DNA from 3 places in the Salipaludibacillus agaradhaerens genome. Region 1 is predicted to be linked to each of the others. Evidence: riboswitches for the same ligand, from Rfam matches in the RefSeq annotation. Region 1 holds a riboswitch; each other region holds the start of a gene.

Evidence for each region. Region 1 has a riboswitch for thiamine pyrophosphate ahead of thiC (phosphomethylpyrimidine synthase ThiC). Riboswitches for the same ligand answer to the same signal wherever they lie in the genome.
Region 2: linked by a shared signal. The riboswitch ahead of BK581_RS08695 (YkoF family thiamine/hydroxymethylpyrimidine-binding protein) and the one ahead of thiC (phosphomethylpyrimidine synthase ThiC) in region 1 are both predicted to bind thiamine pyrophosphate.
Region 3: linked by a shared signal. The riboswitch ahead of thiM (hydroxyethylthiazole kinase) and the one ahead of thiC (phosphomethylpyrimidine synthase ThiC) in region 1 are both predicted to bind thiamine pyrophosphate.

Annotation. Positions count from the first base shown of each region.
Region 1 covers NZ_KV917378.1:2,563,869-2,571,633, forward strand. Annotated here, with positions in the region: gene BK581_RS11935 (voltage-gated chloride channel family protein) at 1-1,305, shown strand, start outside; gene BK581_RS11940 (hypothetical protein) at 1,281-1,706, shown strand; TPP riboswitch at 2,388-2,502, shown strand; gene thiC (phosphomethylpyrimidine synthase ThiC) at 2,646-4,430, shown strand; gene blaI (penicillinase repressor BlaI) at 4,690-5,073, opposite strand; gene BK581_RS11955 (BlaR1 family beta-lactam sensor/signal transducer) at 5,096-6,865, opposite strand; gene bla (class A beta-lactamase) at 7,070-7,765, shown strand, end outside.
Region 2 covers NZ_KV917378.1:1,825,996-1,838,345, forward strand. Annotated here, with positions in the region: gene BK581_RS08680 (energy-coupling factor transporter transmembrane component T family protein) at 1-515, opposite strand, end outside; gene BK581_RS08685 (ABC transporter ATP-binding protein) at 512-2,095, opposite strand; gene BK581_RS08690 (ECF transporter S component) at 2,076-2,681, opposite strand; gene BK581_RS08695 (YkoF family thiamine/hydroxymethylpyrimidine-binding protein) at 2,695-3,297, opposite strand; TPP riboswitch at 3,457-3,560, opposite strand; gene thpD (ectoine hydroxylase) at 3,824-4,753, opposite strand; gene BK581_RS08705 (ATP-dependent Clp protease ATP-binding subunit) at 5,403-7,511, opposite strand; gene BK581_RS08710 (hypothetical protein) at 7,823-8,014, opposite strand; gene BK581_RS08715 (serine hydrolase domain-containing protein) at 8,350-9,903, opposite strand; gene BK581_RS08720 (DUF2087 domain-containing protein) at 9,903-10,475, opposite strand; gene BK581_RS08725 (DUF2680 domain-containing protein) at 10,674-11,000, opposite strand; gene purD (phosphoribosylamine--glycine ligase) at 11,912-12,350, opposite strand, start outside.
Region 3 covers NZ_KV917378.1:1,616,906-1,629,255, reverse strand. Annotated here, with positions in the region: gene BK581_RS07825 (GntP family permease) at 1-263, shown strand, start outside; gene BK581_RS07820 (glycerate kinase) at 281-1,423, shown strand; partial or broken gene BK581_RS07815 (DUF6434 domain-containing protein) at 1,608-2,178, shown strand; partial or broken gene BK581_RS19905 (IS1595 family transposase) at 2,211-2,437, opposite strand; gene ade (adenine deaminase) at 2,874-4,616, shown strand; gene BK581_RS20435 (hypothetical protein) at 5,012-5,134, opposite strand; gene BK581_RS07805 (helix-turn-helix domain-containing protein) at 5,136-6,434, opposite strand; gene thiE (thiamine phosphate synthase) at 6,493-7,155, opposite strand; gene thiD (bifunctional hydroxymethylpyrimidine kinase/phosphomethylpyrimidine kinase) at 7,152-7,982, opposite strand; gene thiM (hydroxyethylthiazole kinase) at 7,995-8,792, opposite strand; TPP riboswitch at 8,872-8,975, opposite strand; gene BK581_RS07785 (nitric oxide synthase oxygenase) at 9,065-10,162, shown strand; gene recQ (DNA helicase RecQ) at 10,240-12,350, opposite strand, start outside.

The sequences.
Region 1 (7,765 bases):
AATAGCTTTCATATCCAATCTTTATTTTTTTTAGGAAAATGGTTAATTATTAGTGGGATTATTGGGGTACTTGCGGGATCTGCTTCAGCCCTCTTTTTAACTAGTCTAGATTGGGCAACAAATATGAGAAATAACACACCCATTTTAATACTCTTTTTACCGATTGCCGGTGTTATCGTTAGTTATATGTATATGAAATTTGGGGGCACAGCTGGTAAAGGAAATAACCTTATTTTAGAACAGATTCATAACAGCCAAGACGGTGTGCCACTCAGGATGGCACCTCTAGTTCTCTTTGGTACCATTATGACACATCTGTTTGGAGGTTCTGCTGGTCGTGAAGGTACCGCTGTTCAGATGGGAAGCAGTTTAGCAGATGCAGTATGGAAATACTTAAAGTTACGTGCGACAGATCGTAACATCATATTGATTTGTGGAATTAGTGCAGGGTTTGGTTCTGTTTTTGGGACCCCTTTAGCTGGAGCGATTTTTGCATTGGAAGTATTGGCCTTTGGAGTCATTCGCTATCGAGCATTAATTCCTTGTTTTTTTGCCGCTTTAATAGGTGATAGAATTACTAGTGCTTGGGGCGTTCCGCACACCCATTATAGCCTTGGCGTCATCCCTGAATTTTCAGTAATCTTATTAATAAAAATTATCCTAGCGGGTATCATTTTCGGTTTAACAGCCCTATTATTTAGTAAATTGTCACAAGGGTTTAAATCACTGTTTTCGACTTATTTCAAAAACCCAATGATGAAAAGTTTTGTAGGTGGGGCTATCGTTGTCACTATTGTTCTAATATTAGGTACTAGAGATTATACTGGGTTAAGCCTTCCATTAATTCACGAATCATTTGAAGGAGACGTTTCACCGCTTGCATTCTTCTGGAAAATGTTATTAACAACAATTACTCTTGGGGCAGGATTCCAAGGTGGTGAAGTTACCCCCCTGTTTACGATTGGTGCTACTCTAGGAAACACGCTATCTAGCTTTCTTGGTGTACCTACACCTTTACTTGCCGGATTAGGATTTATCGCTGTTTTCGCAGGAGCTACCAATACACCTTTGGCATGTTTTATTATGGGAATTGAGTTATTTGGAGCAGAGGCTGCGGTCTATCTATTCACGGCCTGTGCCATCAGTTATATGTTTTCTGGACATACAGGTATATACACCTCGCAACGAGTTGGAGTAGCTAAATGTCATTCTCTTGAACATCATGAAGAAAGTTCACTAGGTCATTTACCAAAATCGCCTAAGTTAAAGGAGGGTGTAGGATGGTCACGAAAATATACTTCTTAATTTCTGCATTTCTTTCTATTTCCCTTATATTTTTTTTCCTTAGGAAACCTATACTTATAGGAAAAGAACAAGGAGAGTCAACTTTAAAGGGACAGTTAAAAGGAAACTCTTCTATGCTATTACCTATTACAAAGACTGGAACTTATCATCTTGAGTTACAACTGATAAGTGGAGAGTTACTTCTCGCTCACAGCTCCTACAATATAGCTACAAATAGTTGGGTTATGATTTCAAAAAAGGAAGCCAAAACATGTATTAATAAAAGCAAAATACTCCGAATAGATTTTTCTATTGAAGAGTTCTCAGGTGAATTGGACAAAGTTGAATTTATTAATCCTAAGCTTTTTAAGCCTTGTAATTTCAAATACACTTGGAAACAGGAAAAATCAGTAGCAACATAAAATTATGAAGAGCTATACATAAGATACATTCTTATTGTATAGCTTCGTTGTTTTTCTTCCCCTAAATCGTTAACCTGATCGACAGGAACTATATATATCACTAAAAGAAACAGAGAAGTTAAACTCACAAGATATTTGAGTATACTTGTTTGTTGAATGTTGAGTCTGATCATGAAAAGGCTCTCTGCAAACATTGACCAAAGTTGCAATAATGGCTGTGACTTTCACTTCAGACTGCACTTAATCCTTAGGGAGTCGTCTTATGTTCTGTCCTTTTTTATCACAACTAACCGTCTTTAACCTCAGGCACAAAATAGAGATGAGAACGAAAGCCCCACTAATTATCACCCTCATACTAAAGAAAATTTATTCCAATTTATACGTGCTGTTGTATTTTAAACATCATGATGAAATTGCCTCACTCAGTTACTACCAGATGTATGATGTCTTAATATGGCGCCTTGCCTGTTCAAGGTTCAGCGATATGTCAAAGCAAGTCTTACCACAGGCGCTCTCACCGTCAAAATAACCTCTAGCTTCCTGCCCACTCGCGTTGAAAGGACGATTCAAAGAAAGTCGTGCCATTTAAAGCGTTATGAGGATAACTCAATGTTTACTTTTAACTTTTTTAAAACCCTTTCATTTTTATGGAAGTTGATGTATTCTTGAAACAAATTCAATTGAAATAACTAGGGGAGTCCAATGAGTTGGGCTGAGACAGAAACGCGTTAAAGTTTCTTGACCCTTTGGACCTGATCTGGATCATACCAGCGTGGGGAAGTTAGAAAGCTCATCTTTTTTTATGAATTAACTTCTACATATAAAGCCGGGTCTACTTTTATGGATTCGGCTTTTTTATGTTGTTTTATGGCATGTCCCACTCGATATGTTCTTGGTCTCGTCCCTTACTACATTTTTTAAAAGGGAGAGATTGAATCAATGTCAACATCTTCATTCAATGAACAAAACATTGCCATCATGTCTAGCTTTTCAGGGAGTAAAAAAGTATATGTAGAAGGTTGTAGACCTGATATGAAAGTACCGATGCGTGAAATTGCGTTAAGCCCGACTACTGGTAGCTTTGGGGAAGAAGAAAATCCGCCAGTTCGTGTTTATGACACAAGCGGCCCCTATACAGATAGTCATTATGCCGTTGATATAACAAAAGGTCTCCCTACGCTTAGAAGCAAATGGATTCGAGAAAGAAATGATGTAGAGGAATATGAAGGGCGAGAGATAAAGCCCCAAGACAATGGCTATCAAGATGGACATGATCCTCGTGCACATCGTAACGTATTTCCTGGTTTGAAAAGAAAGCCGTTACGTGCAAAAAAAAGCCGAAATGTCACACAACTTCATTATGCTAAAAAAGGGATTATTACACCTGAAATGGCGTTCATCGCAATAAGAGAAAATATGAAACCTGAATTTGTTCGTGATGAAGTAGCAAGAGGGCGAGCGATTATTCCTTCTAATATCAACCATCCAGAGACAGAGCCTATGATCATAGGCCGACATTTCCATGTTAAAATTAATGCGAATATTGGTAATTCAGCTGTTTCTTCATCTATTGAAGAAGAGGTGGAAAAAATGACTTGGGCGACCCGTTGGGGGGCTGATACTATTATGGACCTTTCAACAGGAAAAAACATTCATACGACACGGGAATGGATTATTCGTAATTCCGCTGTCCCAGTTGGTACGGTACCTATTTATCAAGCACTTGAAAAAGTGAATGGAATTGCGGAAGACCTAACATGGGAGATTTATCGTGATACACTCATCGAACAAGCAGAACAAGGTGTGGATTACTTCACTATTCATGCTGGCGTTCTTTTAAGATATGTGCCTCTCACAGCAAAGCGTTTAACAGGGATTGTATCGAGAGGTGGATCGATCATGGCGCAATGGTGCCTCTATCATCATAAAGAAAGTTTCTTATATACTCATTTTGAAGACATCTGTGAGATTATGAAAACGTATGATGTGGCTTTTTCTTTAGGTGATGGCTTACGCCCTGGCTCAATTGCAGACGCAAACGATGAAGCTCAATTTGCAGAGCTAGAAACTCTTGGGGAACTAACCAAGATCGCTTGGGAACATGATGTACAAGTGATGGTAGAAGGACCTGGGCACGTGCCGATGCATCTTATAAAAGAAAATATAGATAAACAACTAGAGGTATGTGAAGAAGCACCTTTTTATACACTTGGACCACTGACTACTGATATAGCCCCTGGATATGATCACATTACATCGGCTATTGGGGCTGCCATGATTGGATGGTATGGCACGGCGATGCTTTGTTATGTGACACCAAAAGAACACCTAGGTTTACCAAATCGAGACGATGTTCGAGAAGGTGTAATCACATATAAAATCGCCGCACATGCTGCCGATTTAGCAAAAGGACATCCTGGTGCTCGTCAAAGAGATGATGCTCTATCAAAAGCGCGATTTGAATTTCGTTGGAGAGACCAGTTTAATTTATCATTAGATCCGGAGTTAGCATTGCAATATCACGACGAAACGTTACCTGCCGAAGGGGCCAAAACAGCGCATTTCTGTTCCATGTGTGGACCGAAATTTTGCAGTATGAGGATCTCCCAAGACATCCGGCATTATGCTAAAGAAAACAAGCTAGACACAAAAGAAGCCATCGAAAAAGGAATGAGAGAAAAAGCGAACGAATTTAAACAGTCTGGAAAAAAGTTATATCAGTGATTCATATGGGATGCCATTCTGTCGCTGCCGCAAAAGTTGAAGCAGACATGGCTCGAATAAAAATAGTTTGGTAAACTGTATGCGCCACAAATAACAAGATATGCCCATCAGTTTAAAGGTCAAAATTAAAAGCAGAGTTAGCTCTCTGCTTTTAATTTTGTTATTCATTATCGCCACAAAAGTTATACCTAATGCCTGAGAAACTTATGAAAAAAATAGCAATTCGGTATAATGTAGAGGATTTATTGGAAGCATTGATTTATTTCTCTTCTCGTTTACGCTCTAAAATGGACCGCAGTTCGTCCAGTTCTTCTTTCGAGAGAGATTCTTCTTCGATAAACTGAACCAGCATCGGTTTGAACGTCCCACCATAGATTCTTTTAATGAAAGACTGTGCCTCTGCGCGTTTGCATTCATCTTCCGAGTATAACGGGAAAAAGGTATACACTTTTTGATCTTTGTTAACCCCTACGACCTGTTTTTTCGTTAATCGATCGAGAAGCGTTCGAATTGTTTTTGGTTTCCAATCCGTTTGTTCTTGCATAGCCTGGATCACTTGATTGGCAGTCTGAGGGCTATTTTCCCAAAGGACTTTCATGATCTCCCACTCGGATTCAGAAATACTAGGCAGTCGATTAGACATCTCCTTCCTCCTTCTATTCACATTATTTATAAATCCCTTTGCTACTTAATATGGCTTGCGTAATCTCAGCAGCTTTACTTCCATACGCATGATCTTGATGTTGGATATTCGTTGCAAAGAAATACGTATCCGTTTCGGTTTCGACGAATCCTATAAACCAACCGTTTACAGCTCGATCATTCACAATCCCTGTACCGGTCTTTCCAAAAAGCGTGCCTTCTTGAGTTTCTTCTAACTTTATGGCCTCTTTAACTAATTGTACATTTTTTTCTTTAAAATGATATTCATTCATATAAAATGATTGAAGGAGTTCTACCTGTTCAATAGGCGAAATCTTTAAAGACGATTCTAGCCAATACTCGTCTAACCGTCCCGACAGATCTTTATTACCATAATCGAACATTTCCAAATAATATTGAATACGATCTCTTTGTATTTGTCGATCTAACTCTTGAAAGTACCAAGTGACCGAGTAGCTCATGGCGGTTCTTAAGTCGTGATTGGCATGCCATTCCTCATAATCATACTGTAAGCCGTCCCACTCTAATAGTGAATCATCTCCTGTAATCACACCTTCCTCTAACGCCATTAACGCGGTGAACATTTTATAGGAAGAGTTAGGAGAGACTCTCATGACACTTTTTTCTCGGTTATAAATTTGATATTCATCGTTGCTCGCACTGTATACTACAAAACTACCTTCATTCTCTCCAAAGTATCGACTCAAATCTTCATATATCGCCCGCTGATCATCAAATAAATAGCGCTCACTAGAAGAAGCGGTTACCGATAAAAGAGGGAATTGAGCGATTAAAAACAGCGTGATAACGATAAAAATAAACATACTTTTTAATTTTAATAGTTTCGATTCTTCAGTAAAAGAAGCAATATGGATCATCCGTCTTTTTATATGTTTTTCAGAACCTAATAATGGCGTTGCTAAATTTAAAATAGCTGATTCCTTATTCCTCTCCACAAATCGAATGATCGTCTTTCCATACTTTTCAAAATCGCATCGATCTATTGAATGTAGCACTTCCGTGTCGCAAGCCATTTCCCGATCAAGACGCATTATTTTAAAAGCTTTCCATACAAGCGGATGAAACCAATAAACAATCTGATATAGGACAAATAAAAAATTTACTTTAATATGCTTGCTCTTATAATGGTGCAGTTCATGTAGCAAGACATAGTTTATTTCATCATCAGATAAATAGGATGCCATATCCTTTGGCAGTAAAATATAGGTGTTAAACAAACCGAATGTCATCGGGGAACGTACACTCGAAGTCTCTAAAATCTTTGGACGCTTCTTTACCCCAAGCTTTCGTATACAGTCGCTATATAATTTTTTCACCTTTACATTTTTTATTTCTGTGGCAGCTGATATAAGACGTTGTAACTTTGCATAATGATACAATGCCAAAAGGAAGAAAAGGACCATACCTATAACCCAAATAATGATGAAAAATGATTGGACGAATGAATGGTCAAAACGGCTGACAGAAGTGCCAAAATCATTCACCCAATTTTCCGATTGATCCACTAAACGCCAACTATCCTGAGTCGAAGAAGACGGCTTTCCTTCACTCTCATGGATCAAAGACAAGCTTGGGATCTCTACAAGGTGAACGGGTATAAACGGGAAGGTTAAAGCAAAAATAAGCAAAAACCATAAATGATAGCGCCATTTTGCTGATAATTGTTTATAAAAAAATTTCCTTAGGAGTAGGATTACCGTGATGGTTACCGTTGATAACACAAGAAAAAGTACTATATGTGGCAATGTCATTTTTATTATCTCCATTTTTAGTCATTTTTCTTTCCCCTCTCACTAAAACAATAAAATTCTAACATTTAGATTTAAAGTTGTAAATTTCTGTTGACATTTTAGATTACATGCGTAATATTAGATTACAGGTGTAGTCTATAAACTATTGGCTCCAACCATTATTTTAAGACTCATCAAAATAAATAAAGTCGAAAGGAGATTAATATGAAGATCACAAAATTAACATGTACCATTCTCTTAGGAACCTTTCTATTTTTCGGATGTTCGAGTGACCAGGAACAGGCCAGTTCTGATCAACAAGAATCTGAAAAAACCACTCCGACGGTAGAAGACACCTTTAGCCAATTAGAGGGAGAATACGATGCCCGATTAGGAGTTTATGCATTAGACACGGGTACAGGTAAGACGGTTACATATCGTTCTGATGAGCGTTTTATCTATGCATCTACCCACAAACCACTCTCTGTTGGCGTCCTTCTTCAGCAAAAATCGATAGCGGATTTAGATGAACTCATCACCTATTCAAGTGAAGATTTAGTCAACTACAATCCGATAACAGAAAATCATATCGATTCAGGATTGACATTAAAAGAGCTTAGTGATGCCTCGATTCGCTACAGTGATAACACAGCTGCCAATTTAATTTTTCATGAAATCGGTGGACCGGAAGGCTTTAAAGAAGGACTTCGAGCCATTGGAGATAATGTAACCGAGCCTGAAAGAATAGAACCTGAATTAAATGATGTAGAACCTGGGGACATTCAAGATACGAGTACACCGGAAGCATTGGCAAAAAGCCTGCAACAATTTACTTTAGGAGATGCACTAGCAGACGATAAACAAGCGTTACTAATCGATTGGCTCAAGAGAAACACAACGGGTGACGCTCTTATCCGTGCA
Region 2 (12,350 bases), 740 kb from region 1:
CTTCCCACACCACGGATGCGGTGCGCTTGTTTTAACACTTCAAATTCATGTTTAAAGGTGGGCAAAAAACGATAGCCGGCAAGTATGCCATACGTCAGCTTAGGCGGCAACTTGAATTGTTGCATCAAACTAAGCATAAATGCGGTAGAATCTGTCGTTAGAACAAACAATAATGATAAAGCAACAAAGCAAAGGGAACGAAGTGCAAGGCTGATCCCAACCATGACACCTCCTGTCGTTACTTCAAACCATAAAAATTCAAATAATAAGGCACCATCACTGAACCCATCACTCGTATATAGCACCGTCATCCAAGCAAACCCTAACGCCAGAAAAACAAATGGAGAAAACACAAGCAGCCATTTTTTTAACGGAATATCACTAAATAAAAACGTAACCGTGATAATAAATAGTAAGTAAGCAAGCGGAGTGAAAATATCAAAACTAAAACTCAGCAGGACACCAGGAATGAGAATTGCCGTCATTTTAATCGCTGGATTTACCGATGAAATCATATGACTTCCCCTGCTTTCACTTGCTTTTGCAAACGATGCGGAAGCCGCAGCCGTGCGCGATAGACGAGCTCGTGATCTGACCATAGCTCTGCTGGTATCCCTTGAAACGCTAGCCGTCCCTCATCCAATACGATAACCCGCTCACTATACATATCCACTAGATTCATATCATGTGTCACAAAAACAATCGTCGTTCCGTTTGCTTTCAAATCGAGGATAATTTTCATTAATTCAGTGGTTGTATGGGCATCTTGACCGAATGTCGGTTCATCAAATAACAACAGCTCAGGTGTCTCATCAAGCATCGTAGCCACACTTAAACGCCTTTTTTGACCGCCACTCAAGGAAAAAGGATTGTGCCATCGATGATTTTCTAGCTGAAAATGATGAAGAAGTTCTGCCACTTTATTTTCAATATCAGAGGGATTCTGATCGTTAAGCCTCATCCCAAATGCCAATTCATCAGCTACAGTATCGGTAATAAATTGATGCTCGGGATTCTGAAAAACAAATCCCATGGCCCGACGCAAATCGCCTTCAGTCCATTCATCAAGCGCTTTACCAAGAAAAATGACCTTCCCTTGTTTAGGAGATAGTAATCCTGCCATCACTTGAAGAAGTGTCGATTTTCCTGCCCCGTTCTCTCCAACAATCGCGATAAACTCACCTTTCCGTAGTGATACGCTCAACTCTGTTAATATCTTTTTTTCTTTTCGATTAAACGTTAAGTTTTCTATCTGCAATATCGCCTCATGGCTGTCATAGGGATCATTAGCAACTGGACTTTGAACGCTTGCTTTTTCGCACGGTAAATAAATACCTTCAGATTTAAATTGGTCGGCTTCCTCCGTTAGCACGTCTTTAGGTTTTCCATCTGCAAAGAGACGCCCATTTTTCCCTAAAGCAAGAATACGGTGTGCGAAAGGAAGCCAATCATCTAATTGATGCTCAATGACCACAACCGTTAAACGTGTTTTCCGTTGAAGTTCTGCTACGAGCTCAATAAATTCTAGGCTGGAAACTGGGTCCAAATTGGCTGTCGGTTCATCAAGAATAAGGACGTCCGGTTCCAATAATAAGACAGAAGCTAAGGCAACTTTTTGCTTTTGACCACCAGACAATTCATGAATGGCACGCTTTTTCATGTTAGTTAAACCCGTTATCTTCAGCACATCGTCCATACGTTTTTTCATCTCACTTCTCGGAATTGAACAGTTTTCCATGGTGAAAGCTAGTTCATTCTCAACCGTCACCATACAAAACTGACTTTCTGGATCTTGAAACACAATGCCGATATGCTTGTTTACTACCCCTTTTTCATAGCTTTCCAAAGGGAGACCTCGAAAAAAAATGCTGCCTTGTTGAAAACCTTCTACCACTTCTGGATACAGGCCATTTAAACTAAGAGCTAGTGTACTTTTTCCAGATCCACTCGCCCCCATTAAAAGAGTCAGCTCACCTTCTTCAAGAGTGAAACTAACGTGATCAATAAGAGGCTTCTCGTGATTTTTTTCATAAGCAAATACGAGATCTTCCACACGAATGATCGGATGACGGTCATCAGGATGCTGATTTTTCACGTTTTTCCTGACGCTCCTTTCCTAACGCATATCCTCGTAAAACCCCGGTTTGTGCCAATTGATCACTGATATATTTCCCAAGAACACCAGCGAGTAGCGCTCCACTTAATATTCTTACAGCCAGTGTCGCTACTATGAGACCCGGAGTAAGTGCGGCTAATCCGGAAGAAAACCATCCCCATGCATAACTAAATACTGCTGCAGACATCCCTGCAAGCACAAGAATATGAAGCGAGAAGTTACGATAACGCGTAGCGAGGAATACGATCTCTGCTCCAATCCCTTGAATCGCTGCAGATATAATTAATCTCGGACCAGCTGGACTTCCGATTAATACTTGCACAGTTCCTGCAATTAATTCTGACCAAAAGGCGGCTCCTGGTTTACGAATGACATATGCTGCGATGATCGACACGATAAACCAAATGCCAAAAATGATTTCGTAGCCAAATGGCGCGAGACCAAAAGGGGTTAAAAAGTTTCGCAACCCTTGCCCGAAAAAATAAAACAGAAGATAAATGACAGCGAAAACAACGCCAAAGATCGACATTAATACGATTTCTTTCAACTTCCATTGCTTCATCATACGTAGTGCCCTCCTACATGTCTTTTTTTGATGGACTATTGGCTGAGATGGCTACCGTCATGGTCACATGACTTCTATCTGATGTTTTCGATGTGTTCGTGAATGCCTCTTCCAACGTACGAAAGACGTCATTTGCATCACCGTCTAATCGGCTCGCATAATGAACCCCTTTTGTGAAAGTGCCATGCTTTTCGGCAACCTGTACTTGATCAGCGATGATTTGCATGTAATCTGGATTGTTCATAGGATAAAGGGCGAATTGTGAAGCGGCAGTCACCTTTTCAGCTTGGGATTTCTCTTCATTCATCCGCCTATCATCCTGTGACATATACGTGTCTCCTTCTGAGTCTCCCGGACATCCAATTGAAAAAGTCCCGTTGAAGACAACATGAACCCCTGTTTTCGCCGCATGAATAAAAATAGCCTTAGCTACATCAAACACATGCTCACTACGACCGCGAATACACGTGCTTACATCATCGGTGTATTGCCACACTTTAGATGTATCCACTTCCTCCAATGCTCCTTTAATGACATCCACGAAATTGTCTGTCATAGGGTATACTGAAAATCGACACCCTACAATTCTGCTCGTTCCACAACTTAACCCCTGCATAATAAATGGCCTCCTACATATTTTCATTATATGATCACCGCGCCTCACTGAAGCGTCACTTTTAGTCTATGAGTCTCGCACAAATAAAAAACGCACCTTCCTAATAAGGAAGATGCAGTTACGTCCATGTAATAAAAGCCCCTTTAATAACCAGGCTACATGTGTGTACCTGCACTTCCCCACGCTGGTATTATCCAGATCGGGTTCAAAGGGTTAACAGGACTTACACCTGTCTCTCAGCTAAAGCGCCCCTAGTGCGAACACGGCTATCATATTGTCTTCTATTGTACTGACCTTTCCGGTAATTGTAAACACCTACAGATAGAAAATAAATTGTATCTTTCAAAGATAATTAAATGAAGATACTGAGACAAACGTAACGTGATTCGCTTTTAAAGTGAACAACAATATAGCATGTTCATGACTGTTCTTCCCCATTTGATTTGGATTCCTCTATTTCATGTGTTAAGCCGGCTACGTAAAAAGCACCTGCCCCATTATAAAGGCAAGCACTTTATGACGCTATTTAATATTTACGTGAGTAGTTTAAACTTTTGGCTGGTTCAATTGGTTTGACATTATCCCTATTAGCTAAAAATTCAGGACGAGGTTCCGTACCACCGAACGGCTTTTCTAGCTTATTTTTAATAGAGTTATAGACGAAGAAGACGTTACTCCGTGGATACGGTGAAATATTACCGGCAGACCCATGCATCGTATTACATTCAAATAATAAAACGGAGCCTGCCGGGCCAGTAGCACGATCAATTTGACCGCCAGCTTGTTTAACGAGCCATTCCATACTTTTATTGTCTGGAACGCCTACTTCTTGTTTTTGCAATGACGATTTATAATTATCTTCAGGTGTTTCTCCTGATGTGGAGACGTACCACTTATGGGAACCAGGTATAAGCATAAGGGGCCCGTTATACTCATAATTATCTGTTAAAATGATGGAGCAACTTAATGCGCGCATTCGCGGCATCCCATCTTCCATATGCCAAGTTTCAAAGTCTGAATGCCAATAAAACTCTTTTCCTTTAAAGCCTGGCTTGAAATTTATTCGCGATTGGTTAATATACACTTGACTGCCAAGAATCTGTTCACAAATTTTAACGAGCCGTTCATTTTGAGATAGCTTCTCAAAAAAACCTCCGTCTTTATGAACTTCAAATATGGAACGAATTTCATTACTGCTCGGTTCTTTTATCACCTCATCAGAGTCGCGATGACGGTTTTGGTCCATCGTATACTGAAGCTCTTGCTTCATCATATTTAGCTGGTCATCATCAAAGAATTTTTCCAACATAATATAGCCATTTTGGTCGTAAAAGTTCAACTCTTTTCGCGACAAAGGACCTTCCTCATACGCTTTTTCGTTATGGATAACAGGATCTTTCCTTTCAAAAATAGATGCCTTCTCATTTAATCTAGATGGATATAAATCTTGTACCATATCACACATACCTCCTATAAATTCTTTTAATATCACATACTGACTGAATTTGAGATAAGGTGCTATTCTTTATACAGACATAATGCTTTGTGGCTCACAATCCGATGTGTCATACCGGATCAATCCTCCAATCTAATTGTCAGACTATTAGGATTTCTCCATACATCCTCTCTCGTTCCACTTATAACTTATATAAAACATTTAACTTTAAAAATGAGACTTACGTCATATAATTAGAGACTAGAAATAATATTATCTAGTTATTTTCACGAGGCGTTATCGACTATTAACATGACTATTGTCTGACAAATCTTCAACTTTTCCTATTTGAAAACATCTAAAAGAAAATATACACTTCCAAACTTACACGCACACGCATATGTCTTAGGATGAGATAATGCTGCTTAATAGTTCTTAATACTAACGCCCCTTTTCATTATTCCTGCTCATTGCCAATTCGATTAGAAGAAGATTTAAGCACAGTCTATCGACATAAATATGTAATAACAACGCCCTGAATCCATTGCCATACTGGAATCAGGGCGTTTCCTATAGTTTAGATAACTTATGGAAAAAGAAACTTCTCAACTTTAGTCAGTTGTAACAACTCGTTTTCTTTTCTCCTTGTCTTCCACTGGGTGCTGCGCTATTAAACACTCACACTAATTTCACCATTTTCCACGGTCACAGAGATGTTGGTAATGGCATCGTCCTCAAGAATTAAATCGGTGAGGCGGTCTTCCACTTGATCCTGTAAAGTGCGACGTAAAGGGCGCGCACCGAATGACGGGTGATAACCTAAATCTGCAAGCTTTTCTTTTGCTTCTGCTGAGACGTGAAGCGTCCTATTCTGCTCCGTTAATGTCGTTTGTAATTCGTCGAGCATGAGATCTACAATCATCATTAAATGGTCTTTCTCCAACTGTTTAAACTCAATAATCGCATCAAATCTATTAAGAAATTCTGGCTTAAAATAAGATGAGAGTGAGTCTAATAGAGAGGTTTGATTTAACGCTTCATTTGCTCCAAAACCGACTGTCACTTTTTTAGAACCAACACCGGCATTGCTTGTCATGATAATCACAGTGTCTTTAAAACTCACTGTCCGTCCTTGACTGTCAGTGAGACGGCCGTCCTCCATTATTTGCAAAAAGGCGTGTTGCACATCTGGATGGGCTTTTTCAATTTCATCCAGTAAGATAATGGAGTAAGGGTTTCTGCGAACTTTTTCTGTTAACTGCCCGGCTTCTTCATGTCCAACATAACCAGGAGGTGAACCGATTAATTTAGACACGGCATGTTTCTCCATATATTCACTCATGTCAAGACGGATCATCGCCTCTTTTGAGCCAAAGAGCTCTTCTGCTAATGATTTTGTCAATTCGGTTTTCCCCACGCCTGTAGGGCCAACGAATAGAAATGAGCCAATGGGACGATGTTTTGCTTTCAAGCCTGCGCGTGATCTTCGGACAGCTTTAGCTACTTTTTTCACAGCTTCTTCTTGACCGATCACTTTTTTATTTAGATTATCTACTAAGCTCTTCATTTTCGAAGCTTCAGTTTCTTGGAGTTTCCCTACTGGAATGCCTGTTTTTTTCTCAATAATGGCTTGAATTTGTGAGACGTCAACAACTGCTTTTGTATCTGTGTTTTTATTAAGTTGCTTTACAAGACGTTCTTCTTCATCCCGTAATTTAGCTGCTTGTTCATAATTTTCTTCTTTTAGTACAAGTTCTTTTTCTTTCATGATCTCATTAAGTCGTTGGTCAACCTCTCCTTGAGGTTGAGCTCCCGAAACAAGATTGGCTTTTGATCCCGCTTCATCAAGTAAATCGATCGCTTTGTCAGGTAGGAAACGATCTTGGATGTAACGATGTGACAGGTTCACACAAGCGGTAATAGCTTCAGCCGTATAGGAAACTTGATGGTAATCCTCATACTTCGCTTGAATCCCTTTCAAAATCGCTTCTGCTTCTTCAAGTGCAGGCTCATGCACCATCACAGGTTGAAAGCGCCGTTCAAGTGCCGCATCTTTTTCAATCGTTCGATATTCCTTTAAGGTTGTCGCTCCCACAACTTGTAATTCACCTCGTGCAAGTGCCGGTTTAAGAATGTTCCCTGCATCCATCGCTCCTTCTGCTGACCCTGCACCAACGACCTGATGGATTTCATCAATGAATAAAATAACATTTTTACGCTGTTGTAATTCAGCAATTAATTGTTTTAAACGCTCTTCAAATTGTCCTCGTATACCTGTGTTAGCAACGAGAGATGCCACATCAAGTAGATAGACCTCTTTATTTAGTAGTTTAGCAGGGACGTTTCCTTCACTTATTTTAAGGGCAAGCCCTTCAACGATCGCAGTTTTTCCAACTCCAGGCTCTCCGATAAGCACTGGATTATTTTTATTACGACGGTTAAGAATTTCAATCACACGCTCTACTTCTTCATCTCGTCCAATGACCGGGTCGATTAATCCTGTTTTTGCTGCATGGGTCACATTTTGACCTAGCTGATCAAGCACTCCCCCTCCACGGTTAGCTTGTTGCTCATCATATTGGTTAGCATTCATATTTGAAAAGCCAAATTGGTTAAATAAATCGTGTGGCATACCTCCTCCAAAATGGGATGGTATTTTATTTTCCGCCTGTAGCTTTTCAAAACACACACGGCATAAACGAAGCTGATGTTTCTCCTGATTCACCTGAATGTTCAATCCAACAGTAGCTCGCCTTTCTTGACATTGTTGACACATCATAGATATAACCTCCTTTTGACTTTGACTATCTTTGACCTTTTAACACTATTATAGTTTGACCTTTTTTGACTTTCAAGTCTTTTGCTTAAAAAATGTTATGAAAGGTCATTATAGTGATCATCGCAAGATCGTGTCGATAATTGCAGTTTATGTAGCTAATATTTTGCCAAAAAAAGAAGCTTCCGTGACGGCATGCCGACATGTTTTTTTAAAATAATGACTAGCTAGATGCAGGCGTTGAAAGGCACTACATGAAAAAGCGAGACAAGGATTCAAATCCTGTCTCGCTTCAAAGTATCCCTAATCTAGTTTCATCTCGCTATAAAGGCTTTACATTGAGGACATAATGATTTCATGTAGTCTTCAGGGATGATAACGTCGCATTGGTCACAGTGATGTTTTGAACTCTCATCAATTGATTTTTTAGTGTTTGATTTAATAATAAAGCTGATCACAATGGCCAAAACAGCTACAACAAGTACAATCGTTAATGCCGTCATCATAAGACCATCTCCCTTTTATGATTTTTTAGTCATACAAAAGGAAAGACTGCAGCAACTCCCCGCTACTTTCTATCATTAAATGAAAACCTCCCCCTCCTTTTTTGGAAAATATAGTATTCAGTTATCTCATACCCACTTCCAGGAATTATAATCCTTTATTTAATTTTTTTTACTTTGGAAACATTTTTTCCTTACAACGTGTTGGCTTTACTTATAAGGCATTTCGAACGATCCTTTTAAATCGGTTCTAAGGTTCTGTTTTTGTTTTCTCATCACTATTTAGAGCTTAGTTAATGGTCATGATTATGAGCGCATTCCCTAACCTGCTTGTAATACTAACTAACGATAACATCAACAGGTTCCTCTTTCTTTTTAAGAAAACTAATTAGCAGAAAGTAACTGTAGACTAACCAAAGACATGGATATCCCAAATAAAGTGCCCATTTTATACTAGATGGTAACCATACAAAAATGAATTCCCAATCTACGCCACTATAGAGGAGATAAGGTATTAAATAAATGCAATATGACAGAATCATCATCATGATAATGGAAGTTAAAACTTTCAATATACCCCTTTTACCTTTCTTATCTACGAATCTTCTTTTTGCTTTTAATTCTTTTATAGCCTTTATAGTTAACCATAACACTACAGTAATAACCATTATAGAAACAGAAATGATGGCTACTGCTATATAGTCCGCTATCATGTTCAGGTCTTTTATATTGCTACCATTATTATCTTCATCTAATAGGATTCGATTGATCCCATGACCAATATCCTCAACATAAGCTGAGTTAATATTACTTAAAACCGCAACACCAATCTTTTCTTCTGGTCTAAAGAGGATAAAAGATGAATAGTTGGGGTTATTTCCTCCATGGGATATTTCAACGCCTCCCTTTTGGTATACAAACCATCCACTGGCGTAGGAAGATCCATCTTGTAATTGTTCAACTCTACGATTAGCTATATGTGACTCTTCAATTACACGATTGCTAAATGTCGATTCCTTTAAGACACCCAGTTGAATTTTAAGCCATTTTTCCATATCCTTAGAATTTGTAATGATATACCCTGCCGGCTTATTCCCCTCATAATTAGGAGCATGATACACTCGGGGCTCCGTAAATAATTGTTTATAGCCTTGAGCCATTCTATCCTTTTCAAACTCATTACTATACATATAGGTGTTAGTTAATCCCATTGGATCTAATATATTTTTTGTGATAAATTCTTCATATTTGATACCAGATGTCTTTTCAATTAATAAGCCTAAAATATCATAATTGATAGTGGCATATTGAAACTTCTCTCCTGGCATGCTATCTAATTCTACTCCAACAAGCGTCTTTACAGTATCTTCAATGGCATTTTCCCCATCAGAAATAGGAATGTCACTTATAGTATTAAATGGAATTCCACTGGTTTGATAAAGTATATCTCTTACTGTAACGGTAGCTTCTTCTCCTTTATATGTCATACTTAACCCGGGTATATAGTCTGTTATAGGAGCATCAATATCTATAGTGCCGTTATCGACTAAAGTAAGAACCCCTAAGGCTGTAAAAGCCTTACTAGTAGAGCCTAATTCAAATAGGGTATCAGGAGTTATTTCTCTACCATTATCAATATCTGCATATCCAAATCCCCTCTGGTAAACTGTTTCATCCTCTTTTACAATAGTTACAGATAAACCTGGTATGTTTCCTTTTTCCATTTGCTTTTGTATAAATTCCTCTACTTTCTCTATGTTTTCATTGGATATATCCACTTCACTAGTGGCAGCGCTTATTTCTAGAGAAGAACTTAACAACAAACTCACAAACATAATGAAAGTAAAAACTTTCTTGGTTCTCATAATATCCTTCAATCTAAAATATGTCATCACAGTGGCCACATTTCTTTCGGATTAAGTTCGTACTGACCATTTTGTCTGTACATAAACTGACACATGACAAATTCTCTGCGTATCGTGGCATAGTCTTCATGATATTGTTTGATAAATGTATTGAGTTCATTTTCAGGATATATTTTGCCTATTTCTAATTTCTCCACTAAATATTCAAGGACAATTAGTTTCTTTTTCCGCTTAGCCGGCAATTCCTTAATCCGCCCATCGTGATCTAAGAAGTTTTTTAGGACAACCGCTTTTTCAGCATCCTCAATTGCTGGCATGTCCATCGCTGTTTCACTCCCTAATGTTAAGACAGCTTCAGCCATAGATGTGAGCTTCTTTTCATCTAAATAAAAATAAATGGTATTTTTTTCACGTCTTTCATAAATGACAGAAATCTCACGCAACTTAGCAATATGGTGGGAAATAGTCGGTGCTGTTAAGCCGAGTTTTCCTGCAATTGCTTGCCCGTGTAATGGTCCATCCTTCAGTAAGGCAATTATTCGTAAACGCGTTTTATCACCTAATGCTTTATGAAAATTAACAAGTCGATTCAATTGCATAAACATCCCTCCATCTAATTAGATTATAATCTAATTAGATGTTTTTTTCAACGACACTAATCTAGAAACGCACTCATTAAGGGATCGCCCGCCCTTAACAAACCATTTGACTTACACAAACACTTTTTCAATAAAATGCACCTTTATTCATGTCCTTTCACGACATATTAAAAACCCGCCTTAATGACGGGTCAATGGTTACGATTCTTTTTTATGATGAGGCTGTTTCCACTTAGGGATGAAACCTGTACTTTCTAACTCTTCATACCCTTTCTCAAAATGCTTAATAATCTTATCACCTTTTTCTTCGGTGAAAACACCAAACTCAACATATTTGTTAATAATGGTCCGTTGTTGTTCTAAGGCTTCTTTTTGTAAGGCTGACATTTCTTCTTGCTGTTCCTCTGTAAGCGTGATTTCTTCTGTCTGCTCATTTTCTTCCGCTGACGCTTCTAAGGTAAGGAAACTCTCAGCTCCAACCGATAGAACGAGTGCTGCCATCATACTTAATACAACTTTACGCATCAATTATCTTCTCCTTATGTATAGTTTAGTTGTAGTGTGTACGAAACAACGGTATTTATCCGCACATTTTTTATCGTGGCTCCAAATTATTTATTGCGCCACCTAAGCGTACGCATCATGTTAAGCCCTAAAAGAGAGACTCATCTCTTACGTAGAAGATACGGTGATTACCTCTACAACGCGCTTTATTTAAGGATGTTTTCTTAACAGGCTACCACTGTATGTGTTTTATTTTTACTTAAAGATGTACTGTTTCACTACCATTATATTAATTCAAATTAATATTTGTAATGTTTTTTTGTTACAAAGAAAATATCCTTTATAATGGATAAGTCAGGTGGTAAGCCCATCAAAATATAATAAAAAGGACTAACGCATGGATAAGATTATACGAAAAAGGAAATAAACTGCCACTCAGACGAAGAATGACCCGCGAGTGGCGGGGAAAAGGATATTATGCGACACTCACATGAAATACGTGCCGCGAGTGGCGGGAAAAGGGATATTATGCGACACTCACATGAAATATGTGCCGCGAGTGGCGGGGAAAAGGATATTATGCGACACTCACATGAAATACGTGCCGCGAGTGGCGGGAAAAGGGATATTATGCGACACTCACATGAAATATGTGCCGCGAGTGGCGGGAAAAAGGATATTATGCGACACTCACATGAAATACGTGCCGCGAGTGGCGGGAAAAAGGATATTATGCGACACTCACATGGAATACGTGCCGCGAGTGGCGGGAAAAAGGATATTATGCGACACTCACATGAAATATGTGCCGTATATACTTATACGAAGGACAATTCAAGCTAATTTATTTTATCTCCTATAATTCAATCAACCTATTACCGCTCACTAAAAAAGGGGCTCTGTCAGAAGCCCCCCTCAATTGTTTTTTACACTTATTCTTTTACTTGGTGGGCGATGTCTCTGCGGTAAAAGAGTCCTTCCCACGCACTTGTTGCTAGAACATCGTATGTGTGTTGCAAAGCTTCTGAGATGGTAGGAGCCATCGTGGATAGGAGCAGAACACGGCCGCCGTTTGTCTGCCAATCTTCCCCGCTTTTTTTGCTCCCAGCATGAAACCAGTGTTGACGTTCAGGCACGTTTGTTTTCGGAAAAGTAAAGACAGTGCCTTTGTCATAAGTTCCTGGATAACCTTCAGACGCTAACACAACGCCAACGCAAGCGTCATCGGACCACTTCAAGTCCATGTCATGACCGGCCATGACACGCTCAATGACCTCTACTAAATCGGACTGCAACCGCGGTAAGATCACCTGTGTTTCAGGATCACCAAAACGGGCGTTAAATTCGATGACTTTAGGGCCGTCGGCTGTT
Region 3 (12,350 bases), 940 kb from region 1:
CAGCTGGAGCAGTTGTAGCAAGTGAAGTATTTAGTGGCACGTTATTAGAATTGGGTGTAGCCGGACTCGCTGGTGCTGCAATGATACATGCGGGAGCAACAGTGCTTGACCATATGCCGCACGGCAGCTTCTTCCACGCTACAGCAGGCAGTGTCCTCATGGGCATTCAAGAACGCCTAAAGCTTATTCCTTACGAGTCACTCGTTGGTTTGACGCTTGCCCTTATATCGACATTACTTTTCGGCGTATTCCAACTATTTTAAAGAGGGAGGAATTTAAAATGAAAATTATCGTGGCGCCCGATTCATTTAAAGAAACGCTAACAGCCCAGCAAGTGGCCAATGCGATAAAGACTGGACTGCAAAAAATTTGGCATGATGCGAATATCGTGACGTGTCCGATGGCAGACGGTGGAGAAGGAACTGTCCAATCCTTAATAGATGCTACAGGTGGACGATTAGTGACGAAAATAGTTGAGGATCCATTAGGACGGAAGGTCGAAGCTAGTTTCGGTATTCTCGGTGATCATCAAACAGCCGTCATCGAAATGGCATCAGCATCTGGCATTCATCACGTGCCAAATGCATTAAAGGACCCAAAAATAACGAGCTCTTATGGGACTGGTCAGCTCATTCAAGGAGCCCTTGACCTTGGCATCAAAAAGCTTATTATCGGTATCGGTGGCAGTGCAACAAATGATGGTGGAGCAGGTATGTTTCAAGCTCTTGGTGGCTCTTTAATGGATATTGATGGAAACGAGTTGAAGCAAGGCGGAATCAACTTGCAACAATTAGCGGCAATTAATATGAGTGGCTTAGATCCGCGGCTTAACGATGTAACAATACGCGTAGCCTGCGATGTGGATAACCCACTAACAGGACCAAATGGCGCCTCAGCAATTTATGGTCCACAAAAGGGAGCAACAGCTGATGACATAAAGAAGCTTGATGCAGCGCTTCACCATTATGCGCAAGTGATTGAAAGAGACCTCGGTCATCACGTGGATGAGGTCCAAGGTGCTGGAGCCGCTGGCGGTCTCGGGGCAGCCTTCCTTGCCTTCTTTCCAGCATCCTTAGAAAAAGGGGGAGAAATTGTGTCTGATGTGACAGGTCTTGAAGCCTATATTGAACACGCTGACCTCGTCATAACGGGAGAAGGCGGTATTAATCACCAGACCCAACATGGGAAAACCCCTGTTCACGTGGCACGTATTGCCAAAAAATATCATCTTCCTGTTATCGCCATATGTGGAAGCATTGGTGAAGGTTATGAATCTGTCTATCATGAAGGCATTGACGCTGTTTTCAGCTCACTATCCAATATCGTCACTTTTGACGATTTAAAGGGCGTATCACATGAATATCTTGAACAAACAGCAGAAAACATCGCCCGATTATGGAAGCTTGGAGAAAATAATAAGTGATGCTTTTAAACTGATGAGAATACGATCTCATCAGTTTTTGCATACATTACCATTGAAAAAATGCATCATGCCGCTTTTAACTAGCGTTCTTTTCTTTTCGTAAACTTATTGTTTTAATTAAATTAAATTTGATTAATAGGAACGGTTGTTCTATAATGGTTGAGTTGTAATGGAGGTGTGTTTTATGAGACCTAATCTAACAAAAGATATTAGTATAGATAGTTTTAGAGATTACTATTGGTTAAAAGAAGAATTACAATCATTTTGTAGGGAAAATGAAATAAGTGCTTCTGGTTCTAAAATAGATATTTCCGATAGAAATAGAAACATTTCTTCTGACGGGAGAGATAAAGAAGCCTATCAGAAATTCAAGAGTAAATAAAAAAATAGAGCCACAAACAGATTTAAGTCTGGATACAGTCATTACAGAAAATCATCGTTGTAGTCAAGATGTAAGGGCGTTTTTTAAGACAGTAATCCCGAAATTTCACTTTTCGACCTATATTCAAAACTATTTTAAAAACAACATTGGACGGACTTATCGTGACGTTGTAGACGCTTGGTATGAGGAAGAAGAACGCAAAAAAGCCCCTTCTTACAAGAAAAAAATTGCACCTCAATTCGAATATAACCAATTCATTCGTGATTTTTTTGCAGACCCTAAAAATCAAGGGAAAAGTCGTGAAGAAGCGATAGAAGCATGGAATAAAATCAAGAAACTCCCTGGAAGTAACAAATATGAATCCAATAATTAACCTTTTAGAACGCCTTAACATGTCTATTGTAAGTGATTTGATTTTCGGCAAGCAGAGACAAGCATTTGTTTGATTCGTTCCTCAAATGCTATTTGTTTGCTCAATTCAAGTCAACGAACTCAATTTAGGTAGTTATCCAAGTATTTATTAGTTGCTACTCCTTGAAAATGCGCCATCCAAGTTTATAAGCGACTATGGAAGTTGTTAACGTGTTGAATATGGTAGATTCCTTCTTCACACGCTGTTTTTGTTGATGATCAGCTGCAAGTGATCATATCTTGAGCGTATAGTGTTTCCTTCTGTTATTAATTAAAGGCTCGTAGAAACGCTGCATTTGTGAAGGAGACTGAAACAAGGAACATTTATTGAATAAGAAGACCACGGGACATGTTTAGCTTAAAATGTAATGCCGATCTTCACATAAATGGGCTGAAAAGAGTGGGGTAATGATCACTGTGAAATAACTTGACAATTTTAACAGTGGACGTAGATGTCTGACGACTATTTCGTTATAATAGTACTAATCAATTTATACAACCATAGCTTTACTTACAAAGCTTGCGACATGATACTCAGAAAATATGTCATTCAAGAGAGTCATCTCCGGTGAAGGCATGAATATACGTTGAAGATTGATGATGACGAACGTCTTTGGCAACAGGCCAGAGACGTTTCATTAAAAAGGGGCGTTAGAAATGGCAGAAAAAAAAGACTTAATTAATCGCATACACGTAGCAAATAAAGTAGCACCAGCAGACTTAGTTATAAAAAATGGTAAAATCGTTAATGTTTTCACATTGGAAATTGAAGAAGGCGACGTAGCCATATACAACGGGATGATTGTCGGAATAGGGAACTATGAAGGAAAAAAAGAAATTGATGCAAAAGGAAAGTATGTTGTACCTGGATTAATAGATGGGCATGTCCACATTGAATCTTCTATGGTTCCTCCCCATAAATTTTCCGATATTGTGATCCCACATGGTGTGACAACGGTCATTACTGATCCCCATGAGATTGCAAATGTTACAGGAACTGATGGTATACAATTTATGCTTGAAGACTCAGAAGGGGTGCCTTTAGACGTTTTGTTTATGTTACCTTCATGTGTGCCAGCAACACCGTTTGAACATTCAGGAGCCACACTTACAGCAGAAGATTTAGCCCCATTTTATGATCATGAGCGTGTGTTAGGATTAGCGGAAGTCATGGATTATCCCTCGACAGCCGCTGGAGTCCCAGACATGATGGCAAAGCTTCATGACGCCCTAAGTAAGGAAAAGCTTATTGATGGACATGGAGCAGGACTCGATGCTGAAGCTATGAATGTATATGGGACAGCTAGAATTACAACGGATCATGAATGTACGACAGCTGAGGAAGCAGCTGAGCGGATAAAAAAAGGCCTTTATGTCCTTATAAGAGAAGGATCTGCTGCAAAGGATTTACAAGCGCTTATACCGCAAGTGAACGTTACTAACGCTCGCCGTTTCTTATTTTGCACCGATGACAAGCACCTTGATGAGTTGATGGCAGAAGGGAGCATTGATGCGAATATCCGTTTAGCAGTAAAACATGGTCTCGATCCACTTCTCGCTATCCAGCTTGCTACGTTAAACGCTGCAGAATGTTACGGTTTAAAAACGAAGGGGGCAGTAGCACCAGGTTATTTAGCTGATCTCTTATTAGTTAATGATCTAGACTCATTCACAATTTCACATGTCTTCAAAAATGGAGAATTGGTAGCTGAAGATGGTAAGACATTACCGGAGGATGTGGAGGAACGTCATCTGCCAGAAAATTTAACTCATACTGTTAACACGCCCGAGGTTACCTTAGAAAAACTAGCGATTCCTGCATCCAGTTTAGGTCAGGCATATGCCATTAAACTACAGCCAAACAGCCTCGTAACGGAAAAAATAATTGTGGAGCCGCCTCAGTATAATGGGAGCTTTATTAGCTCGCCTGCGGATGGTCTGCTAAAATTGGCAGTTATTGAACGCCATCATCAAACAGGGAATATTGGGTTGGGCTTTATTCAGGGGTTAGGGCTTAAAGAAGGTGCCATAGCCTTAACAGTTGCTCACGATTCACATAACCTTGTCGTAGCGGGAGCCGATGACAAAGATATGTTAAAAGCGATTAACGAAGTTGAAAAAATGAAGGGCGGTATGGTCATTGTCAAGCACGGGGAACCGATTGCTTCATTACCATTAACAATTGCAGGTCTTATGTCGGCAAGTGCGATAGAAGAGACATTAGCCAAAATGAAAGGCGTAGATGAAGCTTTAGTAGAGCTAGGCTTTATAGGGAATTTTAATCCGTTCTCTGCCTTATCATTCATGTGTCTACCTGTTATTCCTCAATTGAAATTGACAGACATGGGCTACTTTGATTGCACATTAGGTACCCACTTAAACATTGCAGTCGAAAAGTGATGATGAGTATAAGAAAAGGCCGTTTTTTCAAATAATACGAACCTTCAATCAGTGGGAATTTTCGTTCTTCTTCCACTGATAAGGAACACAAGCTAACGTCTTCGCGTCCTGCGAAAACGCTTGTGTGACCAACATCCTGTTGGCCCGAGTTAATCAGGTCATTAGCACCTTTCTCTCCCGGCTAAATAGAGTTAGCTCTCCACTCTATTATGAGCCGGGAGCTTTACGGACGGTTGTTATCTGTGGTAAATTAGCGAGCTAATTAAACCATTAACAAATTAGGATAGAGATTTAAACGCACTGACTGAAGTATCGGCTAAAGAAGATACTTCACTGGGCGCTGAAGCAAGTAACACAAATAGAAAAAGCACCCGGATGTCGGGTGCCTTTTTCTATTAAGCTACGATTGGAGCTTGTCTTGTATGTGTGGAATCAAATTGTTCAGTTTGTGCCGTTAGAGAAAGGGCACCTCCAACAAGAACCACAACAGTTAATAATACAGCTAATTTCTTTTTCATGTTAATCTCTCCTCACATAAGATTTTTTGTAAACATCGACTTCCATGCGCAAATATTCATTTGCTTTTTTATACTGCCTTTTTTTAGAATAATACTGACTAAAGTCAGTAACGGCATCTTCAACAAATCGCCAAAGTTTATTATTGTAAAGGTAACTTAAAGCTTTGTCAGTTTTTTCTTCATAAGCTTTTTCATTACCGAGTGCGTAGTCTAACTTTGCTTCATAAACGAGTAATTGGTAATAATGGTGTTCAGAGAAGCAGTAGTCATCAGCTTTATTTAAATATTCGCGCATCTCATGATATTTCCCCGCTAATAAATGTGTTTGAACTAACCAGTGATATGAATAGTAGCTATGGTTAGGCACGAAATTGCCATTGTTCTTCTTAATCTCTCGTTCTCTTATAGCAAGACTTTGTTTAAAAGATGCAATACTAGAAAGATAATCTTTTTCATCCACCTGAAGCATGCCGAGTGTATGTAGTAAATCCGCTTCTTCTCTCACATAATTGTGATCACGGGCAATCGACAATCCTTTATTTAGCGCATGATGTGCTTGATCATATTCTTTCAATTCTATCAAAATCTGTCCTTTTACCGTGTGGCAATCGATTGTTTTAGAAATCTGATTGACATTCTCAAAAATTTCCTTCGCTTCATTGATATAAAATAAAGCACGATAATAATCATTCATTACATAAAAAAGTTGAGCACAGTTGAATTTCGTTTTAGCTGTATCCATATCACGAGAAACATGTTTTAAAGCATTTAAATAATAATAATAGCTTTTAGAGTAGTCCCCGCTTAAATAATACTTAAGCCCATTAATAAAATGGTAATGAAAACGCGTTGATTTTGATAGATTCTTTTCATCAAAATCTTCCATGTAAAAAGAAATATGTTTGTAAATGCTATCTGCTTCTTCTAGATCAAATCTTCTTAAAGCGTGGTTACATTGGATTAAAAGGTATTGTAATTCTTGCTCTAACGACGGAATAAATGCAAAATCTTGTTCATGTTTAGTGTGAAAAGCTTCTGCATCAGCTAAAGAGCTCTCTAACGAAAGTTGGTAAGCACCTAATAATTTTTCCACTCGCATAGAGTAATGATCATGATGGGTGAAGTAATCGGTAGGAACTTTTAAACGCAACGCTAGCAACCTTAGTATATCGTAGGAGGCGTCATATCGTCCACTTTCTATATTACTATAATGAGAAGGTGAGACGATGCCTTTACACAAATCTGTCTGTGTAAGTCCCTTTAATTGCCGATAAAACCTAATTCTTTTGCCAATATCCAATAAAATCCCCTCCTAACGTTGTTTAATGATATGTTTTCACACGAAACTTTTGGTAGTATTAAAATTTGTTAACAATTGCTTTGTTGAATCTAGCGGCAGCTTCAGCTGGTGAGGATGCCCCGGCTATGGCCGAAATGACAGACACGCCGTTGGCACCTGCTGCTAGTATAGGAGGAGTGTTATCAGCTGTGATGCCACCTATGGCAACGATAGGAATAGTCAACCCTCTTTGCCGGAATTCTTTAATTCTCTCAGGTCCACATACGTCATCTGCATCATCTTTTGAAGAGGTCTCATACATAGGACCAGTCCCAATATAGGTTGCCCCGTCTTTTATGGCTTGTTTTGCATCGGCTAACGTGTTGGCAGATACACCAAGAATCTTGTCTCTCCCAATTTTCTCTCGAACGGAAGCGGCGCTTTCATCACCTTGTCCCACATGGATGCCATCTGCATTAAGCTTAATAGCCAATGCTACATCGTCATTAATAATAAAGGGGATGTGATGTTCTTGGCAAATCGCTTGTAATTCACAGGCTAATGCCAGTTTTTTGTCCCCAGTCAGACTGTTTGTACCTTTTTCGCGAAATTGAAACATTGTAATACCACCTGAAATCGCTTCTCGTAAAATTGTTGGAAGTGGACGATTCACATTCGTGCTACCGCAAATGAAATAAAGACGTAAGCGAGAATTGACGTCATCTTGTGTGTACACGCTCATTCAGTGATCACCTCCAATTCATGTAATGGTTCATTGTAGAAACGTGGGGCAGCGTGATTCGTCGGGCCAGGCCCTTTGCCAACAGCAAAACCATGTTTAATCGCTACATGGATAAATGTCTTCGCTTCTTTAACAGCGTCTATTAAAGGGAGACCTTTAGCTAAATGAGCTGTAATTGCGGCGGCATATGTACAGCCAGTCCCGTGGGTATGACGGGTGTTGAGTCGTGGAACTGATAAGTAAACATAAGTCGTTCCATCATACAAGAGGTCAACAATTTTAGTTTCATCAAGATGATGACCGCCTTTAATTAATACGGCACGAGCTCCCATCTCGTACATCATTCTGGCTGCTTCTTTTCGTTGTTCCAAAGTGGTTAAGGAGCGACCAGTAATTTCTGAAGCTTCAGGAATGTTTGGCGTAATAATTGTTGCTAACGGAAATAGTTGTGTTTTAAGTGCCTCAATGGCATCGTCTTGGAGAAGTTTCGCTCCTGATGTAGATACCATGACAGGATCAATAACTAAATTTGTCCAATTATAATTAGCGGCTTTTTCAGCAACGATTTTAATCGTCGGTTCGTCAAATAACATGCCGGTTTTAACCGCATCAGCACCAATATCATCCGCCACAGCTGTAATCTGTTGCGAGATACCTTCGGGTGGGACAGGATACACCCCGCTGACACCTTGACTGTTTTGTGCGGTAATGGCAGTAATCGCACTCATACCAAACACGTCAAGTTCCTGAAAGGTTTTAAGGTCCGCTTGAATACCCGCTCCGCCTCCGCTATCAGAGCCGGCAATCGTAAGAGCTTTAGGTAACATTATGTTGTCCTCCTAAGAATGAATCGAGATGAGTTGCTCAATATCTTCTGGTTTTAAGTCATAAAGGGCGTCGAGAAAGTGCATTTGAAAATGGCCAGGCCCCATATTGTCACGACGTGTTGCAGCATGTTCAGCGGCTACCCCATAAAAGCCAATGGCAGCGGCGGCAGCTTCGACGACATTATCATGGACAGCGATAAAAGCACCTGTGACAGCACTTAATAAACAACCAGCTCCCGTAATTTTGGATTGAAGAGCATGACCATTTTCAACGGTGTACGTTATGTGACCATCGGTAATGACATCTGTTTTTCCGGTAAGTGCCGTCACGGTTTTCCATTTTAATGCAACATTTTTTGCAATCTCAGCCGCATCAGTTACTTCAGCAGTAGAATCGACGCCTTTCATTTTGACATTCTCGTCTGAAAGGTTAGCAATTTCGCTAGCATTACCCCGTATAAGCGTAATATCAAGCTCGTTTAATAATCGTTGGACCGTTTCTGTTCGATAAGGTGTCGCCCCAGCACCTACTGGATCAAGGATAATAGGAACGCCCGCTTTATTTGCTGCTTTACCAGCAAGTAGCATGGCATTAACAACCGGTTTAGTTAACGTGCCAATATTAATGACTAACGCTTGTGACACACTGGCCATATCGGCTACTTCTTCTTCAGCATATGCCATAACAGGACTGGCACCGAGGGCATAAAGGCCATTTGCTGTGAAATTTGTTACCACCACATTTGTAATGTTGTGGATAAGCGGAGATTTTTCTTGAATAATGTTTCGTAATTCATTAACAGGTAACATCTTCTAACCCCTTTCCTTATTTTACATCTTTTAGAAGTAAAATGAAACATAAAAAACCGTTCGCGCAGAACGAAAGGTGAAAAGAGTCGTTCCACTTTCCTACGCTGGCATGCTGTTCCAGATCAGGTTCAAAGGGATTAAGCAATCGCTTATCTCAGCCCGAAGGCACCCCTAGTGGTTAAACTATTGTTTTTTCTATCATCTCTATACTATCATAATAATAATTAGAGGAACAAAAAAATTGAGAAAGTATAACAAAAGTGAGGGCAATCATGACAAATTTATTCAAAAAAGCGGAAGCGTTTGTTCGGACATGCTATCAAGAGTTAGGAATGGAGGACAAAATAGAAGAGCGTCTTATGACGATAAAACAAGACATTCAAGAGACGAATTTTTATGAACATACGTTTACAGAGCTAGAGCATGGGGCTAAAATGGCGTGGCGAAACGCTAATAAGTGTATCGGTCGTCTGTTTTGGCATACACTTACTGTACGTGATGCCCGTTTGTGTACTGACGAAGAAGCGGTTTTTAACGAATTAACGACACATCTACACTTAGCAACTAACGGTGGTAAAATCAAACCAATGATGACCTTTTTTGCACCAAGAAAACACGGTGAAGAGCCTGTGAGAATACTCAACCATCAGCTTGTTCGTTATGCAGGTTATGAGGCCGGACCACATATAATAGGTGATCCAGCGTCGCAGTCATTCACAGCTTTATGCGAATCACTAGGATGGCGTGGAGAGGGATCAGCTTTTGATGTTCTGCCACTGGTGATTAAATTGGGTGATGGCAGTGTGAGATGGCGTGATTTGTCTGAGGACGAGGTACTTCGAGTGCCGATTAGTCACCCGGATACAGATAAATTAAATGACTTACAGTTAGAATGGTACGCCGTGCCAGCTATTACTGACATGATGGTTGAAATTGGTGGGATCGAATATCCAACAGTGCCATTCAACGGCTGGTATATGGGGACTGAAATCGGCGCGAGGAACTTTGCTGATGAACAAAGATATAATTTATTACCTATCGTGGCTGAGAAATTAGAGTTTGATATGACAAAGGCTTCATCGTTATGGAAAGACAAAGCATTAGTAGAGTTAAATCGTGCCGTGCTGCATTCCTTTCAAAAAAAAGGTGTCAGTATCGTCGATCATCACACGGCTGCTGAGCAGTTCAAGCAATTTGAAAAGCGTGAGAAAGCGAGCGGTAGACCCCTTACAGGAACATGGAGCTGGCTCATACCACCTCTATCTCCAGCTACGACCCATATTTTTCATCAAGACTACAAAGACGAGCTTGTATCACCTAATTTTCACTATCAAGAGCCGCTTTTTCAGGAAGATGGCTGTCTAAAATAGCTGTTTATACAAAAATCCAATCGGCATTAACTTAGTCGCCGATTGGATTTGATAATGACATAATCTATGCTTCTATCTTAAGAGTGGATGAGATACTCTTGAATATATACTTTTAATGTAAAATAATCGATTTCTTCTGGAAGAGCTTCTTTTAGAGGCTTTAGGCCATCTTCAAGGCCGATGCGATCTACAGCCTCTTCGATCAATTGGAGATGTTCCGTTTCTACGAGAGAAGAAAAATCTACATCGTAGCCTTCTTCAGCAGCTTGTAAAAGGTGACTTTTTGCAGTTGTTTCTTTTATATGACGTAATTCGGCAATCTCCTCAACTGTATGACCGTTTTTAAAAAGGCTGATTGTTTTTTCAAAACTCGGTGTCTTATCTTTAATCGTACCAACCCCGTCCCCACTTCCACTAAAAGTGTTTTCTTTTTCGTCAGGGTGGGCTGCCACATAGTCTTGAATAGCTTGAAGAAAAGGCTCACCGTAACTGTCTACTTTCATCTTCCCAACGCCTTTAACGTCAAGCAGTTGGGCTGCAGTTTCAGGGAGCTGAGCGCACATATCGTTGAGCGTTTTATCGGAGAAAATCATATACGGTGCAACATTGTGCTCTTTTGCCAGTGCAAGCCGCAGTTCGCGCAATGTATGGAAGAGCGGATGTGTTTTCGTATCCACTGACACAGGCTGCCGTATTTCTTTTTTAGTCACAGGTGTTTCTCCTTTTAACACTGGAACGGCATGCTCAGTCAATTGAAGAACAGGATAAGCGCCACCACTCATTTTTAAAAACTGAGACGCTGTTAAATAATCAATGAATTGGCTCACATCTTTTTGTGTCCGGTCCTTCATGAGCCCGTATGTTGATAATGTGTGTAGCGAGAAGTCTTTTACTTTTTTGTTAGCTGATCCTACGAGAACTTGGGCAACCATCGTTTTACCAAATCGTTCATTCATACGCTTGATGCAAGAAAACACCATTTGAGCCTCTCGCGTTACATCGACGGTTTCACGGTTATCCACACATTCGGAGCATTGACCACAAGGAGCGGCATCGCTATCACCAAAATAATGAAGGATATATGATTGTAAACAATTTTCCGTGTGGCAATAATTAACCATTGCTTGTAGCTTTCCGTATTCCTGTTCCTTCCGTTCGTCTTCCATTAAAGATTGATCAATGAGAAATTGTTGAATACGAATATCCTGCGGACTGAACAAAAGGAGACACTCACTTGGTTCCCCATCTCGACCAGCGCGTCCTGCCTCTTGATAGTAGCTTTCAATGTTCCTTGGCATTTGTGCGTGTATGACGAAACGAACATTGGATTTGTTAATTCCCATTCCAAAGGCATTCGTCGCAACCATCACCCGGGTGTTGTCATAAACGAATGCTTCTTGCATGTGCTGGCGTTCTTCGGCAGACATCCCACCGTGATATTTTCCGACAGCAACACCTGCGCGGCTGAGCTGTTGATGAAGCTTGTCAACTTCTTTACGGGTGGCAGCGTAAATAATACCTGCACTCGTTTTGTTTTGTTGGATATAGTCTTTAATATAGCTATCTTTGTCTATGCCTTTAATGACATGGAAGGATAAATTTTCTCTAGCAAATCCGGTCTGGACGACATGATGATCAGCCACATGAAGTGAAGTTGAAATGTCCTTTGTGACTTCAGGCGTAGCGGTTGCTGTCAATGCGAGTACAGTTGGTGTACCGTTTAATTGATGAATTAGTTCAGGGATTTTTAGATAGCTCGGTCTAAAATCATGACCCCATTGTGATAAGCAGTGGGCTTCATCAATCGCTAATAAGGAGACAGGTAATGTGCGCAGCATAGCTAAAAATTGGCCTGACTCTAATCGTTCAGGGGCGATATACACAAGCTTGTATTTCCCTTGGCGTATCCCGTTAATTCGCTCGTTAACGTCTTCGTATTGCAAAGAACTATTAATATAGGTCGCTTCAATTCCGACCTCCTGGAGCTCGTCTACCTGATCTTTCATTAGTGAGATGAGGGGTGAAATGACGAGTGTGACTCCTTTAAACAGAAGTGAAGGTATTTGATAACAGATTGATTTTCCGCCTCCGGTAGGCATGACTCCCATCGTGTTGTTGCCGGCAAAAATATTTTCAAGTATGTGTTTTTGGCCCGATCTAAAATGATCGTAGCCGAAATGTTCTTTTA